DNA from 3 places in the Bradyrhizobium sp. CCBAU 25338 genome. Region 2 is predicted to be linked to each of the others. Evidence: predicted binding sites of a transcription regulator. Region 2 holds the regulator's gene; each other region holds the start of a gene.
What was found. The regulator PhoB, encoded in region 2, activates phosphate uptake and scavenging genes when phosphate is short. The targets are predictions, from matches to a motif close to TGTCATNNANCTGTCAT.
Positions count from the first base shown of each region.

Region 1: a site for PhoB is predicted at 6,813-6,829, ahead of phnF (phosphonate metabolism transcriptional regulator PhnF). Genes of this name have one in related genera too.
Region 3: a site for PhoB is predicted at 1,563-1,579, ahead of ACM42_RS36305 (UDP-2,3-diacylglucosamine diphosphatase). Genes of this name have one in related genera too.

Region 1 is NZ_LFKY01000003.1:320,936-330,742, reverse strand. Features, by position in the region: gene ACM42_RS06810 (DUF1045 domain-containing protein) at 1-291, opposite strand, end outside; gene ACM42_RS06805 (alpha-D-ribose 1-methylphosphonate 5-triphosphate diphosphatase) at 310-1,503, opposite strand; gene ACM42_RS06800 (transferase hexapeptide repeat family protein) at 1,500-2,171, opposite strand; gene phnC (phosphonate ABC transporter ATP-binding protein) at 2,345-3,154, shown strand; gene phnD (phosphonate ABC transporter substrate-binding protein) at 3,218-4,147, shown strand; gene phnE (phosphonate ABC transporter, permease protein PhnE) at 4,221-5,105, shown strand; gene phnE (phosphonate ABC transporter, permease protein PhnE) at 5,102-5,950, shown strand; gene phnF (phosphonate metabolism transcriptional regulator PhnF) at 6,048-6,779, opposite strand; gene phnG (phosphonate C-P lyase system protein PhnG) at 6,886-7,350, shown strand; gene phnH (phosphonate C-P lyase system protein PhnH) at 7,355-7,963, shown strand; gene ACM42_RS06760 (carbon-phosphorus lyase complex subunit PhnI) at 7,967-9,070, shown strand; gene ACM42_RS06755 (alpha-D-ribose 1-methylphosphonate 5-phosphate C-P-lyase PhnJ) at 9,067-9,807, shown strand, end outside.
Region 2 is NZ_LFKY01000003.1:488,590-498,396, forward strand. Features, by position in the region: gene ACM42_RS07575 (aspartate aminotransferase family protein) at 1-1,030, opposite strand, end outside; gene ACM42_RS07580 (GcrA family cell cycle regulator) at 1,489-2,001, shown strand; gene phoB (phosphate regulon transcriptional regulator PhoB) at 2,236-2,943, opposite strand; gene phoU (phosphate signaling complex protein PhoU) at 2,976-3,692, opposite strand; gene pstB (phosphate ABC transporter ATP-binding protein PstB) at 3,704-4,525, opposite strand; gene pstA (phosphate ABC transporter permease PstA) at 4,522-5,367, opposite strand; gene pstC (phosphate ABC transporter permease subunit PstC) at 5,372-6,361, opposite strand; gene pstS (phosphate ABC transporter substrate-binding protein PstS) at 6,539-7,552, opposite strand; gene ACM42_RS07615 (ATP-binding protein) at 7,697-8,995, opposite strand; gene ACM42_RS07620 (lysylphosphatidylglycerol synthase domain-containing protein) at 9,043-9,807, opposite strand, start outside.
Region 3 is NZ_LFKY01000043.1:544,810-554,616, reverse strand. Features, by position in the region: gene ACM42_RS36315 (Lrp/AsnC ligand binding domain-containing protein) at 110-355, opposite strand; gene thiD (bifunctional hydroxymethylpyrimidine kinase/phosphomethylpyrimidine kinase) at 483-1,283, shown strand; gene ACM42_RS36305 (UDP-2,3-diacylglucosamine diphosphatase) at 1,603-2,415, shown strand; gene ACM42_RS36300 (glycosyltransferase family 4 protein) at 2,429-3,472, shown strand; gene ACM42_RS36295 (threonine/serine dehydratase) at 3,537-4,520, shown strand; gene ACM42_RS36290 (caspase family protein) at 4,906-6,636, opposite strand; gene ACM42_RS36285 (RbsD/FucU family protein) at 6,801-7,244, shown strand; gene ACM42_RS36280 (hypothetical protein) at 7,385-7,744, shown strand; gene ACM42_RS36275 (hypothetical protein) at 7,912-9,252, opposite strand; gene ACM42_RS36270 (MFS transporter) at 9,328-9,807, shown strand, end outside.

The DNA.
Region 1 (9,807 bases), 170 kb from region 2:
CACTGGGATTGTCCGCGATTGGCCGGCAAACGTCGCGCAGCCCGCCATGAGCTCGGCCTCGGTCCTGCCTGATACCAGCACCATCGGCGCCTTCAGCGTGGCGTGAAAGCCGTACTTGCGGGGATCGGTGGTGAGGTCGTGCCAGTCCGGCGCAATCTGCAGCGCCTCGCGCGGGAACGGCACCTCGTCGCCCGTGCGGGCGTCATAGCCGAGCAGTTCGGCGCCGAAGCGGGAGCAGGCACCGTCGGCGCCGGCGGCAAAATAGATCGCGTAACGGGGGAAACCTGTCATCGACTCAGCATAGCCAATTTAAGCCGCGACGACAGCCTCGCGCGGCGCCGTCACGGCAGTGAGCAGCCTTGTCGCGTCGGTGAGATGCACGAGCTTGCCGCCCGAGATCACCGCGATCAGCCGCGGCCGCAGCTTCACGCTGTCGTCGACGAGGAGAATGTCGGCGCGGCGTCCCTCCGCGAGCATGCCGCGATCGGCAAGGCCGGTCGCACGCGCCGGGCCGGCGGAGACCAGATCCCAGGCCTGTGCCAGCGGCACCACGCCATCGGCGGCGAGGCGGAACGCGGCGAGCAGCTGTGCGGGATAATAATAGTCCGACGCCAATACCGAGCAGAGCCCCTTGGCGATCATGTCGGATGCCCTGGTCCAGCCGGTGTGACTGCCGCCGCGCACGACATTCGGCGCGCCGTAGACGATGGCATCGCCGTGGCTCGCTGCCGCCCGCGCCGTCTCCTCGTTGATCGGAAACTCCGCGATGTCAGCGCCGAGCTCGCGAAACTCCCGGCGCATCGCCGGCGTTGCGTCATCATGCGAGAGCATCCGTACCCCGGCCGCGCGGGCAGAAGCGGCGAGGCGCGATACCGAAGCGGGCACCTCGTCGGCGCGCGAAACCACGCGCTCGACCAGCCGGTCGAATTCCTCGCTCGAAAGGCCAGTGCGCTCCACCATGCGGTTGCGCTTGCGCGGCTTGGCCATGTCGGCGACGGTGCCGTCCATGTGGTCGTTGAAGGCGAACAGGTCGACGCGGCCCTCGGCGAGCCACTGGGCGATTTCGGCCTCGGCATCGAGATTGTAGGTCTCGTGCCGCAGATGAAAGCGGGTGTCGGCGGCGAATTGCGGGCGCTGGCGCTCGATCGCCTCCATCAGGCCGCGCGCATTGTCGGCGCTGCGCAGGCCCGGCTCCCAGGAGCAGGTCGTGGCGTGAAAGACGGTGGTGATGCCGTTGCCGATCGCCTGGCGGTCGCTGTCGGCGAGCGCGACGTCGATCGGGAAATCGACGCCGGCGCGCGGCATCATCTGTCGCTCGAAGGCATCGCCATGCAGATCGACGATGCCGGGCAGCACCAGCAGGTCGCGGGCATCGATCGCCAGCCGCGCACGACCGCGCGAAGCATCGACCTGTGCAATATCCGTTCCGGACACGAGAAGTGAGGTTTCGACGAACTCGGCGCCGATCAGGGCCCGGCCGCCTTCGAGGAATATGTCTGTCACGCGATCGCGCTTCGTTTGCTGGCGGGAGAACTGGCGAGAGAGCTCGCCCGTGCTTCGTATGTCGAAAGAAAATCTTCAATCCCGAGCTTGCGGAAATCGGGCAGCGCCTCGCGCAATTTGTCGTGATCCCAGTCCCACCAGGCGAGCTTCGCAAGGCGCCCGGCGATCTCCTCCGAGAACCGCCGCCGCACGATCCGGGCCGGATTGCCGGCGACGATGGTGTAGGCCGGCACGTCCTTGGTGACGATGGCGCCGGCGGCGATCACCGCGCCGGTGCCGATGTTGCGCCCCGGCAACACGATCGCGCCATGGCCGATCCAGACGTCGTGGCCGATATGGATGTGATGCTGGCGCCGCCAGTCGAAGAACTCGGCATCGTCGCTCTCACCTTCGAAATAGGCGCTGGAGCGGTAGGTGAAGTGCGCCTGTGTCGCGCGGTGCATCGGATGGTTGCCGGGATTGATGCGCGTCATCGCCGCGATCGAGCAGAACTTTCCGATGGTGGTGTAGGTGATCTGCGAATCGTTGACGACATAGGAGTAATCGCCCATCGCCACTTCATGCAGGATCGTGCGCGCGCCAACCTCGGTATAAGCGCCGAGCCGGGTCTCATGCAGTTTGGCCGAGGGGGCGATGGTCGGCTGGACCGAAAGAGCTTTGGCGGCCATGTTGCATCCGGGGTGCGAGGGCGGGCGTTCCTCTTCGAGTGGATTCATGACAATGTCATGACGTAGCGATGACAGGGGATGACGTGTGCAGGATCGCTGCGCTGCAACGGTCGTGTCACACAAGTGTTAAGCATGGACGTTAGCGATTGGCTCCAGCTACTCTGGAGCCCTGCATGCTGGTGGTGGATGGTCTGACGTGTCGCTTCGGCGCAAAAGCCGCGGTGGACGACGCTTCGTTTGAGGTTTCTCCCGGCGGCTTCGTCGGTGTGATCGGGCGATCCGGCGCCGGGAAGTCGACATTGCTGCGAAGCATCAACCGTCTGGTGACGCCGACTGAGGGACGCATCCTGTTCGACGGCGTCGACGTCACCGCATTGAGCGGCAAGGAGCTGCGGCGGTGGCGTGCGCGCTCGGCGATGATTTTCCAGCAATTCAACCTGGTCGGCCGGCTCGACGTGCTCACCAACGTCCTGATGGGGCGTCTTGCGACGATGCCCGCCTGGCGTTCGCTGTCGCAGGCCTGGCCCGAGCAGGACAAGGCGCTGGCTATGTCGGCCCTCGAGCAGTTCGACATCGCCTCGCTCGCCGCCCAGCGCGCCGACCAGCTCTCCGGCGGTCAGCAGCAGCGCGTGGCGATCGCCCGCGCATTGGTGCAGCAGCCCGATATCATTCTGGCCGACGAGCCGATCGCCTCGCTCGACCCGCGCAACACCAAGATCGTGATGGATGCGCTTCTGCGCATCAACAAGCATTTCGGCATCACCGTGCTCTGCAACCTGCATTCGCTCGATCTCGCCCGCAGCTATTGCGACCGCCTGATCGGCATGGCCGCAGGCCGCGTGGTGTTCGACGGCGCGCCGTCGATGCTGACAGATCGGATTGCGCGGGAGCTCTACGATCTGGAAGCCAACGAGGTCATGGGCGGCGCGCCGACCGCCGCGCCCGAGGGTGTTCCGGCGCTCGGCAGCGCTGCCGCCGCCTGAGCGGCGGAAGCGTCTATTCAACGTTTCGCGTTAAAAGAACTCCAGCTGAAGAAGAGGGGTATCATGATTACTCGTCGATTGATTCTTGCCGGTGCCGCGGCCCTGGCCTTCACCGCCTCCGCCTCCGCCGAAGACTGGCGGAAGAAATACCCGGAGATCACTCTCGCCGTGGTTCCCGCCGAGAACGCCTCCGGCGTCACCGAGCGCTTTACGCCCTTCATCAACTATCTGTCGAAGGAGCTCGGCACGAAGGTCACGCTACGCGTCGCCAACGACTATGCCGCCGTGATCGAAGGCCAGCGCGCCGGAAACATTCACATCGGCTATTACGGCCCTGCAGCCTTTGCCCGCGCCCGGCTGACCGGTGTCAAGACCGATGCGTTCGCGATCGAGGTCAATGCTGACGGCTCAAAGGGCTACTACTCGGTCTTCTACGTGCTCGCGAAATCGCCCTACCAGAAGGTCGAGGACCTTAAGGGCAAGAACCTCGGGCTCGTCGACCCGAACTCGACGTCGGGCAACAACATGCCCCGCTTCAAGCTGAACCAGATGGGCGTCGATCCCGAGGCCTATTTCTCAAAGGTCGTCTTCACCGGCAGCCATGAAAATGCGGTGCTGGCGCTCGCGCAAGGCACCGTGGATGTCGCCGCCAACTGGTGGAACGCCGATGACGATTCCAACCTGACCCGCATGCTCACCAAGGGCATGCTGAAGAATGCCGACGGCACGCCGATGAAGAAGGAGGACTTCCGTATCGTCGTGAAGTCGGACATGATCATCAACTCGCCCGTCGCCTATCTCAGCGATCTCCCGGACGACATGAAGGCTGCGATCAAGAAGACGTTCCTGGACGCCGCGCAGAAGGACCCCGAGGCCTTCAAGAAGCTCTCCGACGGCAAGAACAAGCCTTGGGATCCGGTCACGAACGAAGACTACAACAAGACGATCGAGCTGATTAAGTTCGTCGACCATCTGCGCAAGAAGGCGTCCTGATCGCTCGGGACAACGGACTTCGAGCCGGGTCAATCGACCCGGCTCTTTCCATGACTGGCTCGCCTCCGACCGAATGACCATCGCAGTCTCGATCCTTCCCGAGCAACAGTTGGCTGCGCTGAATGCGGCTTACCGCAAGGCGGTCGCGCGCAAGCGGTTGCGCCTGCTGCTTGGCGCTGCGCTGTTCATCGCCGCGCTGCTCGTCGCTGCGATCGGCGCCGAAGTGAACTTGCGCACCTTCTTCGCCCATTTCGGCAATTTCGTCAGCTACTTCGATCGCATCTTCACGCTCGACAATGGCCAGCGCGTCTGGACCGACATCGGCGAATGGTTCTGGGGCTGGCACAAATGGCTGAAGCTCCTGGGCGAGACGCTGCTGATCAGTTATGTCGGCACGCTGATTGGCGCGCTCTTCGCGGTTGCGCTGAACTTCTTCGCCGCCGAAAACACCGCGCCGGCGCGCTGGTTGCTCTTCGTGGTGCGCCGCCTGCTCGAGTTCGCCCGTACCGTGCCGAGCATCGTGTTCGCGTTGATCTTCGTCATCGCCTTCGGTCTGGGGCCGATGGCTGGCGTGCTGGCGATTGCCATCCATTCGACCGGCGCGCTCGGCAAACAGTTCTCCGAGATCGTCGAGAATGCCGACATGAGGCCGGTCGAAGGCGTACGCTCGACCGGGGCAAGCTGGCTGTCCTGCATGCGTTTTGCCGTGCTGCCTCAGGTGATCGCGGGCTATGTCAGCTACGCGCTGCTGCGCTTCGAGATCAATGTGCGAGAAGCCTCGGTGATGGGCTTTGTCGGGGCCGGCGGCATCGGGATGGAGCTGATTGTTGCGATCCGCAAGTTCTACTATTCCGACGTCAGCGCGATCCTCCTGACCATCATCGTCACTGTCTTCCTCATCGACATTGGCACCGGCTGGCTGCGTGGCCGCCTGTTCGGCAGAGAGGAACGGACATGAGCCACCATCCCGAAGTCGATACGGCACAGCTTCGCGCGCGCTATCCTGATGTCTTCAGCCGGCCGGCGTCCGCGCGTCTCGCGACGCCGGCGATGATCGCCGTCGCGCTCGCAGTTCTGGTGTTCGGGCTGGTCGACCTCGACTTTTCACCGTCGCGTCTCGTTGCCGGCGTCAGCCAGCTCGGCTGGATCACGATGATGATGATCCCACCAGATCCCGGTTCATCGCTGCCGTTGTATCTCAAGGCGCTCGGCGAGACGTTGTCGATCGCGCTGCTCGGTACCACGCTCGCCGCACTGTTCGCGCTGCCGGTGAGCCTGCTTGCGGCGCGCAACATCGTGCCGTCGGGTTTCTTTCGCTTCCCGGTCCGGCGCTTCCTCGATTCGATTCGCGGCGTCGATACGCTGATCTGGGCGCTGGTGTGGATCAACGTGGTCGGGCTCGGCCCGTTTGCCGGCGTGCTCGCCATCGCGGTGTCGGATTTCGGTGCGTTCGGCAAATTGTTCTCGGAGGCGATCGAGGGCGCCGACCAGAAGGAGGTCGAGGGCATCCGCGCCTCCGGCGGCAGTGCCCTGCACGAGATCCGCTTCGGCCTGATGCCGCAGGTGCTGCCCGTCATCGCCGGCCAAGTGCTCTACTACATCGAATCGAACACCCGCTCGGCCACCATCATCGGCATCGTCGGCGCCGGCGGCATAGGCCTGCAACTGGCCGAGCAGATCCGCGTGCTGGAATGGCAGAAGGTCTCGTTCCTGATCCTGATGATCCTGGTTGCGGTGGCCGCGATCGATTTCATCTCGGGCAAGCTGCGCTTTGCGATCATTGGCAGGCGGGCTGTGGCCTGATCGGAGCTCCCGTAGGGTAGGCAAGGCGAAGCGTGCCCCACCACGCTTTCTTCCCTTCTCCAAGTGGGAGAAGGCGGGCGTCCGTGGTCCGGGGCGCTCACCCGTTCTCCACCAGAAATTCCACCCGTTCCGCCGCAAAGCGCGAGTGCTTCGTCAGCAGCGGCTTGCCCGTGAGATCGTTGTCGGTAGCATCCACCACCAGGATCGGCCGGCCCAGCGCCAGGTCGAGCCGTGCGGCATCGGTCGCATCGACGATGCCGGCCGTGATTCGGGTCGCGCCGCGGCGATAGTCGCGCACGCCGTAATGCGCCAGCAGCTTCGTCATCGAGCGCGTCGCCGCGAACACGGCGCCGGCGTCCGGAAACCGCTCTGCCGACAGCCAGGTGGTGGACACGCAGATCGGCGTGCGGTCGGCGAGGCGGATCGCCTCGATCCGCACCAAGGGCGCGCCGGTCTTCAGTCCCAGCTCCCGTGCGAGCTCGCGCGTCGCGATATCGTCGGTCGCATCGATCAGCCGCCCATGCGGTTCCCGGCCGCCCGCACCGACGATCTCGGAAAAGCGCGTGCGCGAGCGCAGCGGATAGGCGAGCTTCTGCGCCTCGACATAGGTTCCGCTGCCGCGCTCGGCCCGCACCAGGCCGCGCTCGGCGAGGGCTGCCAGCGCGCGCCGCACGGTGTGGCGGTTGACGCGATAGGTTTCGGCGATCTCCATCTCGCCAGGCAGCTTGTCGCCGGCCGCAAAGCGGCCGTCGGCGATGCCGCGCTCGATGCCGTCGGCAACGAGGCGCCATAGCGCGACGCCCGAGGAGGCTGTGTCCTGCATGCTCATGTCGCGGGAAGCCTACTCCAGAAATCACATCATTGTCACGAAACAGTCATGGCGCGTCCGTATGAAGTTGTCTATTATCATAGACAACTTCAATGCGGCAAGTTCGGTGGACCAGGTGACGCAGCACAACAATCAGCAAGCCCAGCGCAAGGCCGCGATGGCGGTGCTGGCGCACGCGGAGGCGGGCGAGATCGCCGCTCGCCTCCGCAACCTGGCCCTCCCGGCCCACCAGGATCTGCGCGCGCCGGAAAACGGGCTCGTCATGCTGCGCGGCCGGGTCGGCGGCGACGGCGCGCCGTTCAATCTCGGCGAAGCCACGGTGTCGCGCGCCGCGGTGCGGCTTGCGAGCGGTGAGGTCGGGTTCGGCTACACGCTCGGCCGCGACGGTGAGAAGGCGCGGCTGATCGCGCTGTGCGATGCGCTGGTGCAGTCGCGTGATCATGGCGGAGCGGTGGAGCGGGACGTTGTCGCGCCGTTGCGCGAGCAGCTGATGATCAGGCGCAAGCAGGCGGCGGCCGAGACCGCTGCGACGAAGGTTGATTTCTACACCATGGTGCGCGGTGAGGGGTGAGATCATGACCACGATTGCGGAACTGCCGCCGGGGTTCGCCGACAAGGTGCTGTCGGCGCAATCGACCTTTCGCTCCGTCATGGATGCCATGGCGCGGCCGGGCTCGGTTCAGCGCATCGTGCCGATGGCGGGGGCGCCAGGGCCGATGATGCGCGGCACCGCCGCAATCGCGCTCACGTTGTTCGACCACGACACGCCGCTCTGGCTCGATGCGCGGATGGTGGAGAGCTCCGACCTGGTGAAATGGCTGAAATTTCATACCGGCGCGCCGGTGGTGCGGGATTGCTCGATCGCGAGCTTCGCGCTGATCAGCGACGGCACGGCGCTTCCGCCGCTCGATCGGTTTGCGCTCGGGACGAGCGAATACCCGGATCGTTCGACGACAGTGATCATCCAGGTCGATAGCCTGGCCACCGGGCGCAGCTTCGAGCTGCACGGCCCCGGCATCGATGGTGTCGCGACGCTGCAGGCGTCGATCAAGCCTTTCGACCTGTTCGAGCGCCTGCGGGTCAACGAGGCGCTGTTTCCACGCGGCATCGATGTGGTGCTGGTCGCCGATGACGCCGTGGTTGCGATCCCGCGCACCACGCGCGTCGTGAGCAAAGGAAGCTGAAGCATGTATGTCGCAGTCAAGGGCGGCGAACGCGCCATCGAGAACGCCCATCGCCTGCTCGCCAATGCGCGGCGCGGCGACCAGGGCGTTCCGGAGGTCACGCTCGACCAGATCTCGGAGCAGCTCGGCCTCGCCGTCGACCGTGTCATGAGCGAAGGCTCGCTCTACGATCGCGAGCTCGCGGCGCTGGCGATCAAGCAGGCGCGCGGGGATCTGATCGAGGCGATTTTCCTGGTTCGCGCCTTCCGCGCCACCCTGCCGCGCTTCGGCGCCAGCGAGCCGGTCGACACCGGCGCCATGCGGGTGCAGCGGCGGGTGTCCTCGACTTTCAAGGATATTCCCGGCGGGCAGATCCTCGGGCCGACCTTCGACTATACCCATCGCCTGCTCGACCCCTCACTCGCTGAAGGCTTCGTTCCCGACGCGCCGGCAACGGCTGAAGCGTCCACCGCCCCGACGCCGCGCGTGACCGACATTCTCGGACGCGACGGGCTGATCGAACCCTCGCCGCAGCCTGAGGAGGGCGCCAGCGTCGGCGATCTCACCCGCGAGCCGCTGAATTTTCCGGCGGATCGCGACCTGCGCCTGCAAAATCTGGCGCGCGGAGATGAAGGCTTCCTTCTGGCGATGGGCTATTCCACCCAGCGCGGCTATGGCCGCAACCATCCCTTCGCCGGCGAGATCCGCTTCGGCGAGGTCGAGGTGGAGTTCATCGCGGAAGACGCCGGCTTCGCCGTGCCGCTTGGTTCGATCGAGCTGACCGAGTGCCAGATGGTCAACCAGTTCAAGGGTTCCGCGACCGAAGCGCCGTGCTTCACCCGCGGCTATGGCCTTGCCTTCGGCCAGAGCGAGCGCAAGACCATGTCGATGGCGCTGGTCGATCGCGCATTGCGTGCCCGCGAACTCGGCGAGGAGGCACTCGCACCCGCGCAGGACGAGGAGTTCGTGATGTCGCATTCGGACAACGTCCAGGCGACAGGCTTCGTCGAGCATCTGAAGCTGCCGCATTATGTCGACTTCCAGTCCGAGCTCGGCCTGCTGCGCAAGCTGCGGCAGGAGTTCGCGGATGCCAATGCGCCTGATGCCATGAAGGAAGCCGCGGAATGAACGCGCCCGCCTACAATTTCGCCTATCTCGACGAGCAGACCAAGCGGATGATCCGCCGTGCGATCCTGAAAGCGATCGCCATTCCCGGCTATCAGGTGCCGTTCGCCAGCCGCGAGATGCCGATGCCCTATGGCTGGGGCACCGGCGGCGTGCAGGTCACCGCCGCGATCCTCGGTCCCCAGGACGTGCTCAAGGTGATCGACCAGGGCTCCGACGACACCACCAACGCGATCTCGATCCGAAAGTTCTTCGCCAAGACCGCAGGCGTTGCGACGACGACCGCGACGGCGGAGGCGACGGTGATCCAGACCCGTCACCGCATCCCGGAGACGGCGCTGAATGAAAACCAGGTGCTGGTCTATCAGGTGCCGATCCCCGAACCGTTGCGTTTCCTCGAGCCGCGCGAGACCGAGACGCGGCGCATGCACGCGCTTGCCGAGTACGGCCTGATGCATGTGAAGCTCTACGAGGACATCGCCCGCTTCGGCCATATCGCGACCGCCTACGCCTATCCGGTGAAGGTGAACGCGCGCTACGTGATGGATCCGTCCCCGACGCCGAAGTTCGACAATCCCAAGATGGACAATTGTCCCGCGCTGCAATTGTTCGGCGCCGGCCGCGAGAAGCGCATCTACGCGATCCCGCCCTATACGCAGGTGGTCTCGCTCGATTTCGAGGACCACCCTTTCGAGCCCTATCGCTTCAACGCGCCCTGCGCGCTCTGCGGGGCGGAAAAT
Region 2 (9,807 bases):
CCGAGGGCACCACGGCCTTGATGCCGATCAGGAGCCCCTCGCCGCGCACCTCGCTGACGACATCTGAATGGCGATCGATCACGGAGGCGAGCTTCTGCTTCAGCAGCAGCGACATTTTCTGCACGTGGTCAAAGAAGCCGGGCTTGAGCATGACGTCGAGAACGGCGTTCGCAGCCGAGATCGCGAGCGGATTGCCGCCGAAGGTCGAACCATGCGAGCCCGGCCCCATGCCGCGCGCAGCGTCGGCGGTGGCGAGCACCGCGCCGATCGGGAAACCGCCACCGAGCGCCTTCGCCAGCGACATCACGTCGGGCACAACACCGGTACGCTTGTAGGCAAAGAGTTCGCCGGTGCGGCCCATGCCAGTCTGCACCTCGTCGAAGGCGAGCAATAGGCCGCGCTCATTGCAGAGCTCGCGCAATGCCTTCAGGAACGTGGGAGGCGCAGAACGAACGCCGCCCTCGCCCTGGATCGGCTCGATGAGAATGCCAGCGGTGTGCGGGCCGATCGCCTTCTTCACAGCTTCCAGGTCGCCATGCGGCACCTGGTCGAAGCCGTCCATCGGCGGGCCGAAGCCCTCGAGATATTTTGCAGAGCCGGTGGCGGCCAGCGTCGCCAGTGTGCGGCCATGGAAGGCGCCCTCGAATGTGATCATGCGGTAGCGCTCAGGATGCCCCTTGGAGAAGTGATGGTGGCGCACCAGCTTGATCACGCCTTCCAGCGCCTCGGCGCCGGAATTGCAGAAGAACACGAAGTCCGCAAAACTCTCATTGCACAGACGCGCCGCGAGCTTCTCGCCGTCCGGGCTCTGGAACAGGTTCGACATGTGCCAGAGCTTCGTCGCCTGCTCCTGCAACGCCTTGACCAGAGTGGGATGCGCATGGCCGAGCGCATTCACCGCCACGCCGGAGGTGAAATCGAGATAGCGATCCCCATTGGTTGCGATCAGCCAGCAGCCTTCGCCGCGCTCGAAACCGAGGTCGGCCCTGGCGAAAACGGGGAGCAAATGCGGCGCGGCGCTGTTCGTCATGACGTCACTTGAATGTTGCGGACGGTGTGACGCGCGCATTACGCAACGCACCATTGACCGGCCCGGAAAACGAAACGTGCCGCCTTTTAAGGGCGGCACGTAGGACTATCTTATGCCTGGCAAGACGGGTGTCAATGCCGCCCGGAAAGCCCCGCGAAACGCTGAATCCGTAGTCTTGCGGTGCCGATTTCGCGGGATTTTCACCACGGAACATGTGGACGCGAGTCGGCGGACTCTTGCGCGGGAGTCACGCCATATTGTAGCGTTTGGACTGTCAGATACGACATCTCGTGCAGCAGTTCTGATCCCTTAAGTCCTCATGTACCGGCGTAAACGTTCGGGCGTCTTGAGCGCGCCCGGCGAGCCTTAAGGGATTCTGGCCGCACGGGTTTTTCAAGGCTTAGGCAATCGCTGCGAAGGCCCCAGGATGGTAGGCGCGCAGCGAGGGAAAGGGTGCAATGACGGTTTTGACCTGGTCCGATGATCGCGTCGAGCAGCTGAAGAAGCTTTGGGAGGCCGGACTTTCGGCCAGCCAGATCGCGGCGGAGCTCGGCAATGTGACCCGCAATGCCGTGATCGGCAAAGTGCACCGGCTCGGCCTGTCCGGCCGCGCCAAGAGCCCTTCGTCGGCAGCGCCCCGGCCGCGCAAGGCGCGGCCCGCGCAGCACATGATGCGGGTGACCCGCCCCGTTGCCCGCGGCAACACCGCGCTGGCGCAGGCCTTCGAGGTCGAGGTGGAGGCCGAACCCGTCACCTACGACAATGTGGTGCCGATGAACCAGCGGCTGTCGCTGCTGGAGCTGAACGAGGCGACCTGCCACTGGCCGGTCGGAGATCCCTCGAGCCCGGATTTCTTCTTCTGCGGCGGCAAGGCGCTCTCCGGCCTGCCCTATTGCGCCCAGCATTCGCGCGTGGCGTATCAACCCGCAGCGGATCGCCGGCGCGCGCCGGCGAAGCCGGGCACGCGGTGAGTTTGCGGATTTAGCTGACTGCAGCCGTCACACGATGACGGCTCGACTTACTCGGTGTCATCCCCGCGGAGGCGGGGATCCATAACCACAGGGCGCAGTGATTGCGCGAGATGGCTACTGCGAGTCTTCGCCAAACCACGTCTTGTGGTTATGGATCCCGGGCTCGCGCTACGCGCGCCCCGGGATGACGGCCAAGATTGTTGCCGCGGCTCGCTAATTCGACATCCACAAAACTCAGGTCTGCTCCGCCTTCGCGAACCGATCGTCCAGCGCATAGCCGGCGCCACGCACGGTGCGGATCGGATCCTGCTCCCGGCCGAGATTGAGCAGCTTGCGCAGGCGGCCGATGTGGACGTCGACAGTGCGCTCGTCGATGTAGATGTCGCGGCCCCAGACGCTGTCGAGCAGCTGCTCGCGCGAGAACACGCGGCCGGGATGCTCCAGGAAGAACTCCAGCAGACGATATTCGGTCGGGCCGAGATCGATCGGCCGGCCCGAACGCGCCACGCGGCGCTTGTCGCGGTCGAGCTCGATGTCGCCATAGGCGAGCACGGTGGCGAGCCGCTCGGGGCTGGCGCGCCTGAGCAGGCCCTTCACGCGCGCCAGCAGCTCCGGCACCGAGAACGGCTTGACGATGTAGTCGTCGGCACCGGTCGCAAGTCCCCGCACCCGCTCGCTTTCTTCGCCGCGCGCGGTCAGCATGATGATCGGAAGCTGCTTGGTTTCGGGACGGGTGCGCAGCCGCCGGCACAGCTCGATGCCCGACAGGCCCGGCAGCATCCAGTCGAGCACGATCAGATCGGGAATGTGCTCCTTGAGGCGGGTGTCGGCATCATCGCCGCGCATCACCGTCTCAACGTCATAGCCGTCGCCTTCGAGGTTGTAGCGAAGAAGCTCGGTGAGAGCTTCCTCGTCCTCAACCACCATAATGCGTGCGCCCATGTTGTCGTCGCTCCTTGGGTATTCGGCACCGTTTAGGTATTCGGCACCGTCGTGGCGAAGGTCGTCATGTCGCCCTTCGGCCGCTTGTCGGTGATCGCCTGACCCTCGATCATGTAGAATACGGTCTCGGCGATGTTGGTGGCGTGGTCGCCGATCCGCTCGATGTTCTTGGCACAGAACATCAAATGGATGCAGAACGAGATGTTGCGCGGATCCTCCATCATGTAGGTGAGGAGTTCGCGGAACAGCGAGGTGCAGATGGCATCGACTTCCTCGTCGCCCTTCCACACCGCCATCGCTGCCGGCAGATCGTGCGCGGCATAGGCGTCCAGCACCGACTTGACCTGCTGCTGTACGAGGTCGGTCATGTGTTCCAGGCCGCGGAACAGTTTCAGCGGATGAAAATCCGTCTCCAGCGCTGCGACGCGCTTGCCCATGTTCTTGGCGAGATCGCCGATGCGCTCGAGATCGGTCGCGACGCGCATGGCCCCGACGATCTCGCGCAGATCAACGGCCATCGGCTGGCGGCGGGCGATGGTGAGCACGGCGCGCTCCTCGATGCGCTTCTGCAGCGTGTCGAGTTCGGCGTCGGTGGCGACGACGCGTTGACCGAGCGCGACGTCGCGGCGGATCAGCGCGTCGACGGAATCGACGATCATGCGCTCGGCGATGCCGCCCATCTCGGCGACCAGGCGGGTGAGTTCCTGGAGGTCGGTATCGAAAGCCTTTGCGGTATGTTCAGAACCCATGTTCCGTCTCCTCAGCCGAACCGGCCGGTGATGTAATCCTGCGTGCGCCGGTCGGTCGGCGACGTGAAGATCTTGCTGGTGTCGTCGAACTCGATCAGCTCGCCGAGATACATGAAGGCGGTCTTGTCGGAGACGCGGGCCGCCTGCTGCATGTTGTGGGTGACGATCGCGATCGTGTAGTTCTCGGACAATTCCTGGATCAGCTCCTCGACCTTGGCGGTCGAGATCGGGTCGAGCGCCGAGCAGGGCTCGTCGAACAGGATCACCTCGGGCCGCACCGCGACGGTACGGGCAATGCAGAGGCGCTGCTGCTGGCCGCCGGAGAGCGACAGGCCGGAGGCATTGAGCTTGTCCTTGACCTCGTTCCACAGCGCGCCGCCGCGCAGCGCCTTCTCCACGCGATCGTCCATCTCCGATTTCGAGATCTTCTCGTAGAGGCGGATCCCGAAGGCGATGTTCTCGTAGATCGTCATCGGGAACGGGGTCGGCTTCTGGAACACCATGCCGACCCGCGCGCGCAGCAGATTGAGGTCGAGCTTGGGGTCGAGCATGTTGGTGTGGTCGAGCATGAGCTGGCCGGTGGCGCGCTGGCCCGGGTAGAGGTCGTACATCCGGTTGAAGATACGCAGCAGGGTCGACTTGCCGCAGCCGGAAGGGCCGATGAAGGCCGTGACGCGATTGGTGCCGAGCGCCAGATTGATGTTCTTCAGCGCATGGTGCTCACCGTAGTAGAAATTGAGGTTGCGCGCCGTGACCTTGGCAGGCGCCTCGGGCAGCGGCTGCGAGCCGGGGTGAACGGTCGGCGCGCTTACGGAAACAGACATTTCACTCATTTTGCGGTCCTCTCGGCACCAAGGATGCGGGCGCCAATGTTCAGGGCAAGCACAGTCAGGGTGATCAGCAGCGCACCGCTCCAGGCGAGTTGCTTCCAGTAGGCGTAGGGGCTCTGCACGAAGTTGTTGATGGTCACCGGCAGGTTGGCCATCGTCTTGTCCAGGCCGAGGCTGAAGAATTGGTTCGACAGCGCGGTGAACAGCAGCGGCGCGGTCTCGCCCGCGACGCGAGCAGTGGCCAGCAGCACGCCGGTGATGAGGCCCGAGCGCGCCGCACGGTAGGCGATGCGCTTGATCACCAGCGAGCGCGGCAGCCCGAGCGCGGAGGCCGCCTCACGCAGCGGGTTCGGCACCAGCAGCAGCATGTCCTCCGTGGTGCGCACCACGACCGGGATCACGATCACGGCGAGCGCCAGCGCGCCAGCGATTGCCGAGAAGCCTCGCATCGGCACCACGACCGCACCGTAGATGAACAGGCCGATGATGATCGAGGGCGCCGAGAGCAGGATGTCGTTGATGAAACGGATGACCGAGGTCAGCCTGTCGTTGCGTCCGTATTCGGCAAGATAGGTGCCGGCGAACATGCCGAGCGGCGCGCCGATGCCGACGCCGATCACGGTCATGATCAGCGAGCCGACGATGGCGTTGCGAAGGCCGCCCTCGGTCGATCCGGGCGGCGGCGTGTCTGCGGTGAAGACCTGAAGGTTGAGCCCAGCCAAGCCGTTGTAGAGCAGCGTGACCAGGATCAGCGCGAGCCAGGTGACGCCGAAGGCGGCGGCTGCGATGCAGAGGCCGCGGATGACGATGTCCCAGCGGCGGCGGCGCGAATAGATCGGGTTCATGGCTTCACTTTCCGGCCTTGGTTTCCAGGCGCATCAGCATCAGCCGCGCGGCCGCGAGCACGAAGAACGTCAGCACGAACAGGAGCAGGCCGAGCAGGATCAGGCCGGACTGGTGCAAGCCGTCGCTCTCGGCGAACTCGGATGCGATCGCTGCCGAGATCGTGGTGCCCGGGGCGAAAATCGATGAAGAGATGCGAAACGAATTGCCGATGATGAAAGTCACGGCCATCGTCTCGCCGAGCGCGCGACCCAGCGCCAGCATGACGCCGCCGATGATGCCGACGCGGGTATACGGGATCACCACGCTGCGCACGACTTCCCACGTGGTGCAGCCGACACCGTAGGCGGCTTCCTTCAGCACCGGCGGCACCGTCTTGAACACGTCGACCGAGATCGAGGTGATGAAGGGCAGCACCATGATGGCGAGGATCAGCGCGGCATTGAACAGGCTGAGATAGGACGGGGGACCCGCGAAGATCGCGCCGAGCACGGGCACGCCGTCGAACACCCTGATCATGAAGGGCTGGAAGGTGTTGGCCAGGAACGGCCCCAGCACGAAGAAGCCCCACATGCCGTAGATGATCGAGGGAATGCCGGCGAGCAGCTCGATCGCCATGCCGATCGGGCGGCGCAGCCATTGCGGACAGAGCTCGGTGAGGAAGATCGCAATGCCGAGACCGACGGGAATGGCGATCAGCATCGCGATGAAGGAGGTGACGAGCGTACCGTACATCGGCCCGAGCGCGCCGAGCACGGGCGGATCGGCCGAAGGGGCCCAGCGCTGCGTCCACAGGAACGACAGGCCGTATTCCTTGATCGCCGGGAAGGCGCCCACGATCAGCGAAATGATAATGCCGCCGAGGATCAGCAGCACCGAGATCGCGGAAAGCCGCGTGACCCAGTAGAAGGTGACGTCACCGAGCTTGAACGCGCCCAAGGCCTTGGCGCGATCATACGGTCCGGCGTCGTCGATTGCATCGCTCTGAACGGCCATCTCTGCCACGCCGATCCCCTGTTTTGCCTTACGCCATCTGCATGCCGCCAAAGGCGGTCGTTTTCGACGGTTTGCCGCGTCGTTCCGGGTGGTCTCAAGGACCCGGAATCCTGGGATTCCGGGCCGTTCTTTCACTCGCGCCCGCCGAGGCGGAGCGCGAGTTTCAGTACGCTGCAATCAGCTCTTGATCTCGGCAGCCCACGTCTTCTCGATCTGCTTCACGACCGTGTCGGGCATCGGGATGTAATCGAGCTCCTCCGCCATCTTGTCGCCCTTCTCGAACGCCCACTTGAAGAACTTGATGGCTTCCTGGGACGCCGCCTTGTCGGTCGCATCCTTGTGCATCAAGATGAAGGTCGCGCCGGTAATCGGCCACGACGTTTCACCGGGCTGGTCGGTCAGGATCACATAGTAGTTCTTGGAGCCGGCCCAGTCGGCGTTGGCGGCTGCTGCCTGGAAGGCCGCAACGGTCGGCTGCACGGTCTTGCCGGACTTGTTGATCAGGGCACCGTAGGTCAGCTTGTTTTGCTTGGCATAGGCATACTCGACATAGCCGATCGAGTTCTTGGTCTGGCTGACATTGCCCGCGACGCCTTCATTGCCTTTGGCGCCAACACCCGTTGGCCACTCGACCGCGGTACCGGCACCGACCTTTGTCTTCCACTCGGCATTGGTCTTCGTAAGGAAATCGGTCCAGATGAACGTGGTGCCGGAGCCGTCCGACCGACGCACGACGGTGATGGCGTCCGAGGGGAGCTTCACTTTGGGATTAAGCTTGGCGATCGCCGGGTCATTCCATGTCTTGACCTTGCCCAGATAGATGTCGCCCAGCAACTCGCCAGAAAACACCAGCTCGCCCGACTTGATCCCTTCGAGATTGACGACCGGCACCAAGGCACCCATCGCCTGCGGCCATTGGATCATTCCGTCCTTTTCAAGTTGCTCAGGCTTGAGAGGCATATCGCTCGCGCCGAAGGTGACGGTCTTGGCCTGGATCTGCTTGATGCCGCCGCCCGAACCGATCGACTGGTAGTTCAGACCGTTGCCGGTCTCCTTCTTGTAGGCGTCAGCCCACTTCGAATAGAGCGGGAACGGGAACGTCGCGCCGGCGCCGGTGATGTCGGCCGCAAAGGCTGCCGTCGTCGATGCGGCGACCAAGCCAGCAGCGACCATAGTTTTGAGGAAATTCATGCTGGTCTCCATACAGGGGAGCGAAGCGCCATCCGCGCCCGATCGCGCTCCCCGCGCCGCCCGTTTAGGAGCGGTCGGCTGTGCTTTTACGAAGGTTTCATGACAGTTGGATGACGCCACCAAGCAATTGAATCCGCTTGGTTTTTAGGCCTGAGCCGAAATCTTCGCCTGGGGAAAACACGCCGTGAAAGTGGCGCCCTGCTTGGGCACGCTTTCAATCAGAAGCCGGCCGCGATGGCGGTTAAGAATATGTTTCACCAGCGATAATCCGAGCCCGGTCCCGCCTTGCGAGCGGCTGTCGCCGACGTCCACCCGGTAGAAGCGCTCGGTCAGCCGCGGCAGGTGCTCGGGCGCGATGCCGGGGCCGAAATCGCGGACCAGGACCCGGATTTCCTGAGTTCCATCAGTGGCGACGCCGGATGTCAGCGACACGATGACGCGGCCGCCGGAGGCGCCGTATTTGAGCGCGTTCTCGATCAGGTTCTCGAACAGGCGGAGCAGTTCCTCGCGGTCCCCCGCGATCATCACCGGCGGCTCCGGCAGATCGATCTCCACCTCGACCTGACGCTCGCGCGCCAGCGGCTCGAGCCCGTCGGCGACCTGGCGGATGATCGGTATGAGGTCGACCAGGGTGTCGGGCCGGACATGGGCCGACAGCTCGACCCGCGACAGCGACAGCAGATCGTCGATCAGGCGCGCCATGCGCGTGGCCTGGTTGTGCATGATACCGAGGAAGCGCTCGCGCGCCTTGGGATCGTCTTTGGCCTGGCCCTGGAGGGTGTCGATGAAGCCCGACAGCGCGGCCAGCGGCGTGCGCAGCTCGTGGCTGGCATTGGCGACGAAGTCGGCGCGCATCTCCTCGACCCGGCGTAGCGGCGTCTGGTCGTGGAAGGTCATCAGCATGCATTTGTCGGCGCCGCCGAAGCTGGTCGGCACCGGAACCGGCGTGATCATGAGCTCCATCCAGCGATCGACCGGAACATGGTCGAGATAGGTCGCGCGCCGCGGCTCGGTGGTGGCGATCGCCTCGCGCAGCGCCGTGATGATCTCCGGCGAGCGCAGCGCGAACTGGGCGAGTTCGTTCCTGCGCAGCGCCGGTGCGAGCTGGGCGGCCGCGGCGTTGAGATGGATGACGCGGCCGGCGCGGTCGAGCAGCACCGCCGGATCCGGCATGCCGGCGACCACCGCAGCCACCGCCGCGCTCTCGACCGGGTTGATGCGCCTGACATCATCGCGTGAGGCGGCGGGATCGTGCAGCCGCCACGGGATCAGGGCAGCCGCCGCGATGCAGAGGAACACAATCGCGGCGTGCAGCGCGGACAATTCGCCGAGCGAGACCACGACGGACAGCGCCAGCGCCGCGGCGATCAGGATGACGGTCGAGTGGCGCAGCCGGTCGGACCAAGGCTGGGCGGGGGGAGAAGATGGGGCGTCGATCGCCATCGGGGCAGGCTTCTCCTGGAGGACTTGTCCTAAGGACCTGGCACCGGTCAGGCGCCGCTGTCGCTACGCTCTCGCACATAGGCAGCTTCACGCGCCGGGCCGGGGTCCAGCTTGAGCGCCGCCTGATGCAAGCGCTTCGATCGCGCGCCGATGATAACTTCGCGAAGCGTCAGCAAGATTACAGATAGGACGAAGGGAGACAGATAATAGAGGACGCGGAACAGCAGCATGCCGCCCAGAAGCTCCTCCCGGTCCATCTGCCAGAGGCCGACCAGCATGGCGGCGTCGAACACGCCGAGCCCTCCGGGCGAATGGCTGGCGAAGCCGAGCAGGGTGGCCGAGACGAAGATCACCGCGACCACGACGAAGCCGAGATTGGGCTCGTCCGGAACTAGGACATACATCGCCAGCGCGCAGAAGCCGAGATCGACGATGCCGATCGCGATCTGAAGCAGCGTCAGCGGGCCGCCCGGCAGCACCACGGTCCAGGGGCCGCGGCCGACCACCCGCGGCTGGGTCCAGACCCAGACCACGTAGCCGATCAGCGCCACGATGATCATCAGCGCCAGCGTCCGGTTCAGCCAGGGCGGGAGCTGGTCGATCGAGGCGGCGGCCTCCGGGTGATAGGAGATGCCGAGGCCGAGCACGGCGGCATTGCCCAGCCAGAAAGTCAGGCCGGCGAGGAAGCAGATTTTTGCGACGTCGATCGCGTTCAGCCCATAGGCCGAATAGATGCGGTAGCGCACCGCGCCGCCGGTGAAGACGCTGGCGCCGACATTGTGGCCGATCGAATAGCTGGTGAAGGCCGCGAG
Region 3 (9,807 bases), on a different contig from region 2:
GGCGTGATGTTGTTGGGATCGGCGGGCTGTCCGTGTCACCTCTCCCTCCGGGAGAGGTGACATCCTCGGCTTGCATCGATGCAACCAACCCAACTCTAGTGTTGCAGGTCTAGCCGGTACCGAACGCCTTGAAGGTGATGATGGTGAGGGTGTCCTGGATGCCTGGCAGCACCTGCACCTTCTCGTTCACGAAATGGCCGATGTCGGTGTCCTTGTCGACGTAGAACTTCACCAGGAGGTCGTATTGGCCGGCCGTGGAGTAGATCTCGGAGGCGATCTCGGCTTCGGCAAGCGCATTGGCCACCGTGTAGGACTGGCCGAGCTTGCATTTGATCTGGACGAAGAAGGGAACCATCGCGGGCACTCCGAAGCGTATTCTTCCGGCTAATAGGCCAAAACCAGCCGGATTTAGCAAGCGAACTTGCTGGGTTCGGCGCGAGCTTGCTAAGACGGGTCATGGCTCGAAATCGCGGAAAATCGTCATGACGACCCCGGTCGCACTCACCATCGCCGGCTCCGATTCGAGCGGCGGCGCTGGCATCCAGGCGGACCTGAAGACCTTTGCCGCGCTCGGCGTCTACGGCGCCTCCGTGATCACGGCGCTGACGGCGCAGAACACGCGCGGCGTCACCGGCATCCATGCGGTGCCGGCCGAGTTCGTCACCGGACAGATCGACGCGGTGTTCTCCGATCTCGAAGTCGGCGCGGTGAAGATCGGCATGGTGGCCCAGGTCGCCAGCATCGATGCCATCGCGGTCGCGCTGTCGCGTTGGGCGCCCCGGCACGTCGTGCTCGATCCCGTCATGGTCGCGACCTCCGGCGACCGCCTGCTGGCAGCCGAAGCTGTCGACGCCCTGCGCACCAGGCTGATTCCGCTGGCCGCCGTGATCACGCCCAACCTGCCGGAGGCCGCGGCTCTGCTCGACGAGCCGGTCGCGGCAAGCGAGGCCGAGATCGAGAGCCAGGGGCGCCGCCTGCTGGCGCTCGGCTGCCGCGCCGTCCTGGTCAAGGGCGGGCATGGCGAAGGCGCCGAGAGCATCGACTATCTGGTCGATGCGGACAGCACGATCACGCTCGCCGCGCCGCGCATCGCCACCCGCAACACCCATGGCACCGGCTGCTCGCTGTCCTCGGCGATCGCGGCGGGGCTGGCCAAGGGCGAGAACCTGGAAAACGCCGTGCGCAATGCCAAGGCCTGGATCAGCGCCGCGATCGGCGCCGCCGACCGCTTCAGCGTCGGCCACGGCCATGGGCCGATCCATCATTTCCACAGGTTCTACTGACTCGGGGCTCGTTCACCTCTCCCGCTTGCTTGCGGGAGAGGTCGGCGCGAAGCGACGGGTGCGGGCTTTCTCCTCTTGGGGAATCCCACCGGTGAAACACCCTCTCCCCAACCCTCCCCCGCACGCGGGGGAGGGAGCGCACCGACTTCCGGAGGGACAAGGCGATCTGCCTTTGCGCCTCCTGCGGCGCCATGTCGCCTGATTGTCGCATGCGACTGATATTCGCGGGGAGGGCGAGGCGAAGTTTGATTCGTATCTGAGGTGCCTCAAGGTTCAATCGGTCATCCCCCTGTCACGGGACATTGTTACAGGCTGGCGCATGGGAAGTTACGCTGTGAGTGACGAGAGCCCGGAGCGGCGCTTTCGTACCTTGTTCATCTCCGACGTCCATCTCGGAGCCCGCGGTTCTCAAGCCGATCTCCTGCTCGACTTCCTGCGCTACCACGATGCCGACACGATCTATCTCGTCGGCGACATCGTCGATGGCTGGGCGCTGAAATCGAGCTGGCATTGGCCGCAATCGCATAACGACCTCGTCCAGAAGCTGCTGCGCAAGGCGCGCAAGGGCGCCAAGATCATCTACATCCCCGGCAATCACGACGAGTTCCTGCGCAACTATTACGGCACGCATTTCGGCGGCATCGACGTCGTCGAGAACACAGTTCACGCCGGCGCCGACGGCAAGCGCTATCTCGTCATCCACGGCGACATCTTCGATCTCGTGGTGCAGAACGCGCGCTGGCTCGCCCATCTCGGCGACAAGGCCTACGACTTCGCGATCCAGATGAATCGCCTCGTCAACTTCTTCCGCCGCCTGTTCGGCGTGCCCTATTGGTCGCTGTCGCAATGGGCCAAGCAGAAGGTCAAGAACGCAGTCAACTATATCGGCGCGTTCGAGCAGGCGCTCGCCGCCGAGGCGCGGCGCCACGAAGCGGACGGCGTGATCTGCGGCCACATCCACTACGCCGTGATCCGCGACGAGGCCGGCATCCGCTACATGAATTGCGGCGACTGGGTCGAGAGCTGCACCGCCCTGGTCGAGCATGACGACGGCCATTTCGAGATCATCACCTGGGCGGATCATTTGCAGAAGCCAGCGGCCGTCCCGCAGGTCGCGGCAAGAGCTGCATGACAAGGGCCGCATGATGCGCATCCTGGTCGCGACCGACGCCTGGCACCCGCAAGTCAACGGTGTGGTTCGGACGCTGACCAAGCTTGCTGACGCGGCCAGGGATCTCGACGTCGAATTCGCGTTCCTGACGCCGCAATCGTTCCGCACCTTCGCGATGCCGAGCTATCGCGACGTGCGGCTGGCCATGCCGCGCCCGGCCCGGATCGCGAGGCTGATCCAGGAAGCGCGTCCGGACAGCATCCACATCGCGACGGAAGGGCCGATCGGACTGATGGTCCGCCGCTATTGCCGCCAGCGCAAGCTGCCGTTCACGACCAGCTTCCATACCCGTTTCCCCGAATATGTCCGCGCCCGCGTGCCGGTGCCGGGCTCGCTGATCTGGCACGCGCTGCGCCGTTTCCACGCGCCCAGCCGTGCGGTGATGGCGGCAACCCCGGCGCTGGCCCGCGAACTGACCGACCGCGGCTTCGACAATGTCGTGCTGTGGCCGCGCGGGGTGGATACCGGCCTGTTCCATCCCCGTGCCATTGATCTCTGCCTGCCGGCACCTGTGTTCCTGTCGGTGGGCCGGGTCGCGGTGGAGAAGAATCTCGAGGCCTTCCTCGACCTCGATCTGCCCGGCACCAAGGTCATCGTCGGTGACGGCCCGGCGCGTGCCTCGCTGGAGGAGGCCTATCCCGATGCGATCTTCCTCGGCGAGAAGCAGGGCGAGGCGCTGGCGGACATCTACGCGGCCGCCGACGTGTTCGTGTTCCCCAGCAAGACCGACACGTTCGGCCTGGTCCTGCTGGAAGCGCTCGCCAGCGGCCTGCCGGTGGCGGCCTTTCCGGTGAAGGGCCCCCGCGACGTGATCGGCGATGCGCCGGTCGGGGCGCTCGATCACGATCTGGGCAGTGCCTGCTTTGCCGCGCTCGACGTCTGTCGGCAGGACTGCGTCGCGTTCGCCGCCAACTACACTTGGGAAGCCTCGGCGCGGGTCTTTATCGACAGCATCAGGGCGGCTGGCGCGGTGCTGCCCGGCGGGAACGGGACGGAACAGCCGCGCTTCGTGGCCTGATCGGGAGAAATCCTCGCGCGGAGGTGTCTTGCCGGGGCCTCGTCGGCCGCGATACCATTCCGCCATGACCGAGCAGCTCCTCCCGGTCGGCCCTGCCGACATCGATGCCGCAGCGCGCGTGATCGCGCCTTACGCCATCCGCACCCCGCTGTTGTCCTTCCCCGTGCTCAACGAGCGCGTCGGTGCGAAAGTGTTCTTGAAGCCGGAGATGCTCCAGCGCACCGGCTCGTTCAAGTTCCGCGGCGCCTTCAACAAGGTGTTCTCGATCCCGCAGGACAAGCGCGCCGGTGGCGTGGTTGCGTTCTCCTCGGGCAACCATGCCCAGGGCGTGGCAGCCGCGGCAAAAATCCTCGACATGCAGGCAACCATCGTGATGCCGGCGGATGCGCCGCTGTCGAAGCGCGAGCGCACCAAATCCTACGGCGCCGAGGTCGTGCTGTACGACCGCGACCGCGACGACCGCGAGGCGATCTCACGCGGCATCGCCGAGAAGCGCGGCGCGACGCTGGTGAAGCCCTATGACGATCCCTTCGTGATCGCGGGGCAGGGCACCGCCGGCCGTGAGATCGCCGAGGACATGGCGAGCCTCGGTCTCGCTCCTGATATCGTGGTGGCGCCGGCCTCGGGCGGCGGCCTGATTGCGGGCGTCGCGACGGCGGTGAAGGCGCGCTATCCGCTCGCCGAAATCGTGGTGGCCGAGCCGGAGGCATTCGACGATCACGGCATCTCGCTGACCGCCGGCCACCGCGAGCCGCATCCACCCGCAGGCCGCACCATCTGCGATGCGCTGATGGCCTTGATACCCGGCGAGATGACCTTTGCGATCAACAGCAAGCTGCTCGCGCGCGGCGTCACTGCATCGGACAAGGAAGTCGGCGCGGCCGTCGCGTTTGCCTATCGCGAGCTCAAGCTCGTGGTTGAGCCCGGCGGCGCCGTCGGCCTCGCCGCGCTGCTCGCGGGGCGTCTCGACGTCGCCGGAAAGAACGTCGTCATCGTGCTCTCGGGCGGGAACGTCGACGCCGATCTGTTCGCCGAGCTGGTGGCTTAGTCGTCTTTCCGGGGCTCGCGAAGCGAGAGCTACGATGCGCAATTGCGCATCTGAGAATCCATTTCTCCGCCGACTCTGCCGCACAATGGATTCCGGGCCTGCGCCTCTCGGCGCATCCCGGAATGACGAAGCTCAAGAGCTGACATGAAGAAGGGGCAGAGCGCTGCGGCTCTGCCCCTTCTGGTTTGTCGATCTTGTGGTTCGAACTATCTGCGTGCTCGGTGCAACCTCTCCCGCTTGCGGGAGAGGTCGGCACGCAGTGCCGGGTGAGGGCTTTCTCGAAACGGGGATATTCTCAGTAGTCCACCAACTTTCCCATTGCGGAGGCACCCTCACCCCAACCCTCTCCCGCAGGCGGGAGAGGGAGCGCACCTTCTGCGTGGTTTCAGCGCATGAAGCCGCCGCGACGGTTGCCGCCGCCGTTCATGTTCGGCGCCTGGTTCATCGACTGCCGGAAGTTGTCGTTGCTGTTGACCATGCGGTTCGGCATCGCATTGAGCTGCGGACGATTGTTCAGGACCTGCACCTTGTTCACCGGGTTGCTGTTGGGCTTCACGATGCCGGTGTTGCCGTTGGTGATGCGGATCGGGCGGTTCTGCGTCTGAACATTGATCGGCTTCGCGTCGATCTTCGATCCGCCCTTGCCGACATTCACCGGCATGCTCACGATCTTGCCGGGGATATGGTTGCCGGCGCCCGGTCTGGTGTTGGTCGCGGGCAGCGTCACGATCTTGCCGATGCCGCCATTGCTCTTGCTCGTGTTGCTCGGCGCAGGCAGGGTGACGATCTGGCCGCCATTGCCGAGCTTGCCGAACACTTTGCCGTCGATCGGCTTCTGCACGACCGGCAGGTTGCCGTCCATCTGCGACGCACCATGACCCTGCTGCATCAGCGGCATATATTTGGGCTGGCCGAGATTGCCGATCTTGAGGGTCGGAGCAATGTTCTGCGGCGCCAGGAACTTGGTCGCCTGCATCAGGGGGATCTGCTTCGGCTGCGCCTGCAGCTTCAGCGCGACCTGCGCATATGGGCTGTTGCCGTAGCTGTCATGGAAGCTCTTGTAGGCAAGGGGCGAGTTCGCGAGCACCGCCTTGTGCCAGGCCTGCGAGATCAGCAGGTTCTTCAGCAGCCAGCGGACGTGGTCGCACAGCGGATCGTGCGGGTACATCTGGATGAACTCCTGATAGTATTCCGGACGGCCCTCGGACACGACGTAGTCATAGGCCTGGCGTGTCGAACGGCTCGGCAGGCTGGAGGCCATCTGCACGACAGGCGCCTTCACCGGCGCGCGGTTGGCGGCAACCGCGGTGTCGCCGAAGAAGGTGAAGTCACTCGTCAGCGAGGAGCTCTCCCACGGGATCTGCGCGCCGCTCGTGGTCTGGTTGACCTGCAGGCGCACGCGCTTGAACAGCTGCTCGATCGGTACGTTGGGCTCGCGCGCGACGTTCAGGAACGCCTGCGTATAGGGGCTGTGGCCGCCCGTGCCGTCGAGCGCCTCGGCGCCCGGCGCAGTCGAGTAGCCGACGATCGATCCGTTCGGCGCATCGACGATGGCAAGGCCGCGGCCGGCATCGTTGACCTCGGGGAACGGATTGTTGCGGCAGGCATCGAGAATGACGATGCGCATGCGGCTCGGGATCGTCTCCAGCGTGGACATCACGTCGACGAGGCGCACCGAATTGTTGACGAGCTCGGTCGGGCTGGAGACCTTGGCGTCCACGGGAACGAGATAGTTCTCGCCGGCGAGCTGCACGCCGTGACCGGCGTAATAGACCATCGCCACCGTGTTGGGACCGCGCGAGGCGACCTTGGCGGAAAAGTCCTGGACGACGCGGAGCATGTCGTTCTGGGTCAAATCGGTCGCTGCGACGACTTCGAAGCCGGCGGAGTTCAAGAACTGCGCCATCGATTGCGCGTCATCGTCGGGGTTCGCAAGCTGCGGCGCGTTCTGGTAGTTCGCATTGCCGATCACCAGCGCCACCCGCTGCTCGGGGCCTTGCAGGGCGGTGGGGGCGGGTGCAACCGGGGCGACCTGCGCGGAAACGGGCCCGCAGGCGAAGCCGAACAGGCTTCCCAGCAGGCTCGCCGTCATCAGGAAAGGCTTTAAGCGGAACATGGCGTGCTCCTTTGGCACTCATCTCGATGCGAGATTGGTTGCGAGCAAGCTTGGCCGCGTTCGACCCTGTGGTTCGTGATTCCTATCATCAGGGCCGCGTACGTGATCTGAATCACGCTTGGAGCCTGCTATGGTGAACGATCGATTGGAGGATAGTCCGCCACATGCTGAAATCGATCGATCCGATCCTGACGCCCGACCTGCTCTGGCTGCTCGCCTCCATGGGCCATGGCGACGACCTCGTTTTCGTCGATGCCAATCACCCCGCCACGCGCATCGCACAGGGCACCTCATCGCGGCGCCTGATCCAGCTGCCGGGCATGAGCATGGAGGTCGCCATCCGCGCCATCATGTCGATCTATCCGCTCGACGATTTCGATCCCGATCCGGTGCGCGTGATGACGCCGGTGGATGATCCCGACCGCGTGCCCGAGGTGCAGCATGCGGTGCTGGCGGAGATCGCGCGCGCAGCCGGTCGCCCCGTCACTTCCGGCAAGCTGTCACGGGCGGATTTCTATCGTGCGGCGGCGGCAGGCTTTGGCGTCGTGCAGGTCGGCGACAGCCGAGCCTATGGCTGCTTCCTGCTCCGCAAGGGCGTGATCAGCTAGCGGGGCTGCGTTCGATCGACGCACGGCTTGATGCAAAGCGGATGCGGTCATCGTGTGCGATGATCCTGTGCACATCGGTGCGATCAGCCAGAACTCGAATTTGAATGGCCTTCCAGCAAGCGAGCGTCTATCATCGATCCATGTCCCGCCTTGTATGTCTATTCGTTGCTGTCATCCTGTCGCTGCTGCCGGCCGTCGCGCCCGCTGAGGCCGCGCAAAAGCGTCCCAAGCCGGTCTGGAAGGGCTACGGCTTCCTGCCGGGCTATCGGCAGCCGCTGAGCAACAGCATTCCGCTCTACAAGCAGAAGGACGCGATGCGGCGCCTTGCGCGCAACGACCGCCGCCATTGGTACATCGACCCGGTTCCGCAATATTACCGCTGGGATGGCGAGTGGCATTATTTCGGCCGCCCAGGCTTCAACGGCGGCCGCTACAATGGCGGCAGTTTCGGTCCGTGCTGGACGCGCACGCCGATCGGGCCGATCTGGAATTGCGGGTAAGCTGACAGCGGCGGTGTCGCGCCCCGGACGCAGCGCAGCGTCTCTTCGACGGTGCGCTGCAGAGCCGGGGCCCATGTGGCAGTAGAACTCGTGGCTCCTGGGACCCGGATCTGCACTTCGCTTGTCCGGGACACGAGAGTGAACGGCGCGGGAAAGAGCGCGTCCTCTTACGAGAAGAAAGCGATCTTCTCGGCCTGGGTCATGCGGCGGATCGGCGCGAGCGGGTCGTTGGCCGGCGCGCGCGGCTTCTGCAGGATGCCGCTGGCGAGGATGGTGGCGCCGAGCGAGGGCTCGGGTGAGGACGTGGACAGGGGCGAAGGCATCGGCAGCGTCGCGGTCGACGCTGCGGCGAATGTTGCCGTGGCCGCCATGGCCGGGGCCTGCTGCTCCATCACCTCGGCGGCGGCTTCGGCAATGGCGTCGGTGAGGCGCGCGAGCGAGTCCATCGCGATCGGTGCGTCCGCGCCAGGCTCTTCCGCGACGACCGGCTCGGATGCGATCGGCTCCGGAATCTCGGCGGCAACGGGCGCTGCGACGTCCGAGGCCATCGGTTCCGGCGTCGGCGCGGCCAGCTCGACCGGCTCGATGATCTCGTCGAACTCCGGATCGGGCGCGGCCATCTCCAGCGCGATGGCGTCGAGGATGGCTTCGTCCTCGGCTTCCGCTGCGGCATCAGGCAAGAACGCGTCGGCGGCCTCCGCGAGTGCGGGTTCGGCGGTCGGCTCCTCGAGAGCGACGTCTTCAACCGCGACCTTGTCGGGCCCGATTTCGCTTTCGGCGGCCTTCTCCGGCACGGCGACAGCGTCGACAGCCTGATCGGCCATGGCGAGCGCTTCGGTGGTGCCGGCCTCCTCAGCGGCTGCCTCGGGCTCGGGAGTTGCTGCGATCTCCTGCGGCGTCTCCGTAAAAGCCACGGGGGCTTCACTGACTATTTCAGCGGGCGCGGCGGAGGGCGCGGCCTGCGGCGTTGCGCCGCCGTCAAGCTGCTCAACACGATCCCTCAGCAGATCGAAGGCAGCCCTGAGCTCGACGCGGGGGTCGATGGTCGAAATCTGCCCGCAGGCGGCCTCGATCGAGGCGAGCTGCGAATCAATGAGGTCGCAGATTCGTCCGTCGGCGCCGATCTCGCGCCAGCGCCAGGAGATCTCCTTGATGATGCGCACCCCGCGCGGGATCGGCGCGAGGCTCGCCTCGATCGCCGCGGGATCGAACGCCGCGATCGCGATCGTCTCGGCCTCGCGAATGGCGCGGCGGATTTCGATCAGCGCTTCGGGCAGTCGGTCCTCGACGACGGGTTGTCGCTGTGCCGCAAGGGTTTCTTCGATTCTGGCGACCGCATCCAGCACCATGCTTGTGTCGGCATTGCGGTTGCGCCTGGCGTATTCGCCGAGGAACCAGCGACCGCGCGCGGTCTCCATGAAGGCTTCGCGGATCGCGTCGTAATCCTGCTCGTTCGGCTCGGCCGCGCGGGCAGACATGGGCGAGAGGGCGAATGCTTCGTTGGCCATGACAATCTCGTCGCGCAAATCACCGCGCGTTACTGTAACGATCACCACGATATCGACCGAATCGCAATTGGTTTGATGGCAGGCGAATCACAAATCCCCATTGCTGCAGCCAAGAAGCGGCGATTCGCCGTGAGCCTGGCCCTGTTCTATTCGGCCATCTTCGCGGTCTCGGGCACGCATCTGCCGTTCTTTCCGGTCTGGCTGAAGGCGATCGGCATAGACGCGGCCTGGATCGGGCTCATCAATGCGCTGCCGGCGATCACGCGCTTCACCACGCTGCCGCAAGTGACCGCCTTTGCCGAAAAGCGGCATGCCATTCGCGCTGCCATGATGGTGTCCGTGCTGGCGACCGCGGTCGGCTTCACGGCGCTTGGATTGCAGCAGCAGCCGCTGGCGTTGCTTCTGATCTATGCGCTGACCTGCATGATGTGGACACCGACGATGCCGCTCACCGATGCCTATGCGCTACGCGGTGTCGCCCGCTACGGGCTCGACTACGGACCGCTGCGGCTGTGGGGCTCGGCGGCGTTCGCCGCCGGCTCGCTCGCCTGCGGC